DNA from 2 places in the Staphylococcus saccharolyticus genome. Region 1 is predicted to be linked to the other one. Evidence: riboswitches for the same ligand, from Rfam matches in the RefSeq annotation. Region 1 holds a riboswitch; the other holds the start of a gene.
What was found. A riboswitch is a leader RNA that binds a small molecule or an ion and turns the genes downstream of it on or off. The one in region 1 is predicted to bind FMN.
Positions count from the first base shown of each region.

Region 2: linked by a shared signal. The riboswitch ahead of ribD (bifunctional diaminohydroxyphosphoribosylaminopyrimidine deaminase/5-amino-6-(5-phosphoribosylamino)uracil reductase RibD) and the one ahead of DYE57_RS06345 (ECF transporter S component) in region 1 are both predicted to bind FMN.

Region 1 is NZ_UHDZ01000001.1:1,284,235-1,286,714, forward strand. Features, by position in the region: gene DYE57_RS06340 (ATP-binding protein) at 1-1,289, shown strand, start outside; FMN riboswitch at 1,419-1,559, shown strand; gene DYE57_RS06345 (ECF transporter S component) at 1,624-2,163, shown strand; gene DYE57_RS06350 (ferredoxin) at 2,305-2,480, opposite strand, start outside.
Region 2 is NZ_UHDZ01000001.1:1,010,233-1,012,712, forward strand. Features, by position in the region: gene DYE57_RS05025 (FAD/NAD(P)-binding protein) at 1-723, shown strand, start outside; FMN riboswitch at 858-994, shown strand; gene ribD (bifunctional diaminohydroxyphosphoribosylaminopyrimidine deaminase/5-amino-6-(5-phosphoribosylamino)uracil reductase RibD) at 1,146-2,189, shown strand; gene ribE (riboflavin synthase) at 2,197-2,480, shown strand, end outside.

The sequences.
Region 1 (2,480 bases):
TCTTTAAAGATTTAAAATCTATCGAAGATACTAATAATGTCATTACTATTATCATACTAATTACAGCTATAATTTTTATTACGGCAAGTACGATTTTCGCGTTCTTTTTATCCAACAAAATCACTAAACCTTTGAGACAATTAAAGACTCAAGCTCAAAAAGTCTCTGAAGGTGATTATAGCCAAATTTCATCCGTTACAACTAATGATGAAATAGGCGACTTATCGCGTGCTTTCAATAATATGAACTACGAAATTCAAGAACATATTGAGGCACTTTCTTCCTCAAAAAATATCAGAGATACATTGTTAAATTCTATGGTAGAAGGTGTCTTAGGTATCAACAACCAAAAAGAAATTATTTTATCTAATAAAATGGCTGATGATATTATTCAACATATTGATGATTTTTCAAAAGAATCCATCGAGCAACAAATTGAAGCTACATTTAAGTCTAAGGAAACCGAATTTTTAGAACTAGAAATAAATACAAGATATTATGTATTTATTTCTAGTTATATCGGCCGTATTCAGCCTAACGGAAGAAGCGGTATCGTAATGATTATCCGTGATATGACAAATGAACACAATTTAGATCAAATGAAAAAAGACTTTATAGCGAATGTATCTCATGATCTGCGCACACCCATTTCATTATTACAAGGTTATACTGAGTCTATTGTAGACGGTATTGTCACTGAACCAGATGAAATTCGTGATTCATTAGCTATCGTACTAGATGAATCCAAACGTCTAAATCGCCTGGTTAATGAATTGTTAAATGTTGCCCGAATGGATGCTGAAGGTTTATCTGTTGAAAAGGAAATTTTACCTATACATCCATTACTTGATAAAATGAAATCTAAGTACCGAATGCAAGGAGAGGATCTCGGCTTAGCCATGAATTTCGATCCTGGAAATGAAGAGCAACTATGGGAATATGATATAGATAGAATGGATCAGGTATTAACTAATTTAATTGATAATGCCTCCAGGTATACTCAATCAGGAGATACTATATCTGTTACTACAGAAACTGATTCAGAATACAACATACTTTATATTAGTGATACTGGTACTGGTATTGCTCCTGAACACCTACAACAAGTATTTGACCGTTTTTATAAAGTTGATGCTGCACGTAAGCGCGGTAAACAAGGAACTGGTTTAGGTCTCTTCATCTGTAAGATGATTATCGAAGAACATGGCGGTTCAATAGAAGTGGAAAGTGAATTAGGTAGAGGAACTACATTCATAATTAAATTACCTAAACCTAAGTTAGAAAATTAATAAAATATCAATAAAAAACAGGATGAATTCATCATAACGTATTCATCCTGTTTTTTAGTAATATTAAGCAGAGTAATTGAGTTTACTACGTTAATCGTGTAAAATAAATTTTAAATAAAATCATTACAAATTCATCTTCGAGGTAGGGTGCAATTCCCAACCGGCAGTAATTAAAGCCTGCGACGATATACGAATGTAAATTTCATACGTATTTCTTGATTCAGTGAGAGTCTGAAGCCGACAGTATAGTCTGGATGGGAGAAGATGGAGGTCTTTTGTTGTGCAAATTTCCTCCTTTTCTGAACAAGATGAATGAAAGGAGAAAATTGAATATATGCAACAAAATAAACGCCTTATGACTACTAGTATGTTAAGTGCGGTCGCGTTCGTGTTGACTTTTATCAAATTTCCACTACCATTTTTGCCACCGTATTTAACACTTGACTTTAGTGATGTTCCAACTTTACTTGCTACTTTTATCTTAGGACCTATAGCAGGTGTCATTGTTACTCTCATTAAAAATATTTTGAATTTCTTATTTAACATGAGTGATCCTGTAGGACCCGTAGCAAATTTCTTAGCAGGTATGAGTTTCTTATTATCTGCATATTTTGTTTATAAAAACAAAAAATCCACGCAAGCAATGATTTATGGATTAATTATTGGAACAATTGTAATGACCATTGTACTAAGTATCTTAAATTATTTCGTTTTATTACCTTTATATGGCATGATTTTTAATTTAGGAGATGTACTTAAAAATATAAAAATAGTCATTGTTTCAGGTGTAATTCCGTTCAATATCATCAAAGGTATTGTCATCTCAATTATTTTCGTACTTTTATATCGTAGATTAAAAAGTATATTAAAATAAATAAACACTCTCAATCCCAAAGTTCATCAACCAAGAGTATTGGGAGTGTTTGTTTCACTAAATGTATAATGCTATATTACATATTTAAATACATTTATCATTAAAAAGAATTGAGACTAGGCATTGTCTCAATTCTATACATTATTCAAATTTAAGAGCGTCACCATCAAATGGTTCTTCTTCAATTTTAATCGAATCAGTTGGACAACCTTCTAGTGCATCTTCCATATCTTCATATAACTCTTCAGGCACTTCAGCAGTCCCTTGGTTATCATCAAGGATTACGTATGCAATACCTTCATCGTCGTAATCGTAAA
Region 2 (2,480 bases), 270 kb from region 1:
TATGGTAATGTTCCTCTAGATAAAGCAGTCGCATTGTTTTTAAAAGAATGTGAAGATTATAACATTGATTTTCAAAAATTAATTAGTAGAAGAACTGGAGATCATATTAAAGATTTAGAATATGACTTACAATATGATGAAGAGATGGGTGTTTTTCAAAGTTTAATTGAACACTTAAAAGAGAATCTAAATTGGATATGGAATAGTTTAAGTGTTAAGGATCAGGAAGCTTTTAATAGAAAATATTCAAAAATTATTCAACTCAATTCGAATCCCATGCCTCCAAGAACAGCCAATCTACTTATTAATTTAATACAAGATGGATCACTTGAAATTAAGAAAGGATTACATGATGTCATCTATGATAATGAGCAGTTTGTCTTAAAGTTTAATGATGAGGACCACAGTTTTGATATATTTGACATAGTGATCAATGCGACGGGTCCTAAAACTCATTTATCTCAATTAGATGAAGATGATCGGTTGCTTCTTAATCTTGAAAATCGACGCATTGTACAACCTCATCCAATGGGCGGTATACAAATCATACCTGAGACTAATCAAGTTATTAGTCCGAGATATGGTACATTAACAAATGTAATTGCTATAGGCCAGATGACTAATGGTGTTAATAAACTTCGAAATGGCGTTAAAATGATAGTGGATCAAGTAGTTGATACTGTTTCTCATTTATATTTAACGCAACAAAAATTGGATAAATAATTTAACTGATTTACGTTAGGATTCAATAGTTTGTTCTGAATTAAGCTATTAAATTGTCTTTTTAAAATAATTATAGTAAGATTTTATATGTAGTAATGAACTACAATACTCAATTAACCAATAACAATTTCATATCATTCTTTCGGGGCAGGGTGTAATTCCCAACCGGCAGTAAATCAAGCCTGTGACCTGCTAACGTAATTTTGTGTTAGTGGCTGATCTAGTGAAATTCTAGAGCCGACAGTTAAAGTCTGGATGGGAGAAAGAAGGTAAACTATCGACATGCACAAAAAAGTGTAACGATAAGCAGATTTGTATAGGTGTGTCCAAACATATTTATATGAATAGGCTTATTTAAAGATACATTAATCTCCTTATGCCTTATATTCCAGGTATAAGGACTTTTTTATTGAGGTGATAAATTGAGTAGATTTATGAATTATGCCATTCAACTTGCTCAAATGGTGAATGGACAGACTGGTATTAATCCACCAGTAGGATCAGTTGTAGTTAAAGAAGGTAGAATTGTTGGTTTAGGTGCTCATTTAATGAAGGGTGACAAACATGCAGAGGTTCAAGCGCTTGATATGGCTGGAATTCAAGCAGAAGGAGCTACGATATACGTTTCATTAGAACCTTGTACACATCATGGTTCAACACATCCATGTGTCAATAAAATTATTGAGTTTGGTATTAAAAAGGTAATATATGCTGTTAAGGATACGACTTTAGTAACTAAAGGTGACGATATATTAAAAGAAGCAGGTATAGATGTTGAATTTCAATTTAATGAAGCAGCGGCTGACCTTTATAAGGATTTCTTTACTGCAAAAAGAAATCAAATACCAGAATTAACAGTTAAAGTGTCATCTAGTTTAGATGGAAAACAAGCCACTGACTTTGATGAAAGTAAGTGGATTACGAACAAACAAGTTAAAGAGGATGTCTATAAACTAAGGCATGAACATGATGCAGTATTAACAGGACGAAGAACCGTTGAAGCTGATAATCCACTTTATACTACAAGAGTTCCAGATGGAAAACATCCAATTAGAATCATACTCACCAAATCCGGAGAGCTTGATTTTGAACAACAATTATTTAAAGATACTGCATCTGAGATATGGATTTATACAGAAAATAAAAAATTAAAAAATGATGAAAATCATATTAAAGTTATATATATGAAAGATTGCGATACAACTGAAATATTAAAAGATTTATATCAACGTGGTATCGGTAAGCTGCTAGTCGAGACAGGACCAAGTACAACTTCACAATTTCTCCAATCTCATCATTTAGATGAACTTATTCTCTATTTAGCCCCGAAATTAATAGGTGGTTCAGGTAAACATCAATTCTTTAAAACAGATGAAGTGATTGATTTGCCAGAAGCTACTCAGTTTGAAATTGTTGATTCCAAGTTAATTAACCAAAATATAAAATTGAAATTACGAAAGAAGTGAATGGTTTATGTTTACAGGTATCGTTGAAGAAATTGGTACCGTACAACAAGTTCGCTCCGAGCAATCAGTGAGAACAATTGAAATTAAAGCTAATAAAATTTTAGCCGACATGCACATTGGTGATTCAATTAGTGTGAATGGGGCGTGTTTAACAGTCATTAATTTTAATGACACATGCTTTACTGTCGAAGTTATCAAAGGGACTGAAAGTAAAACTTATCTTGGTGATGTACAACGCAATTCAGAAGTGAATTTAGAAAGAGCTATGAGTGGTAGCGGTAGATTCGGAGG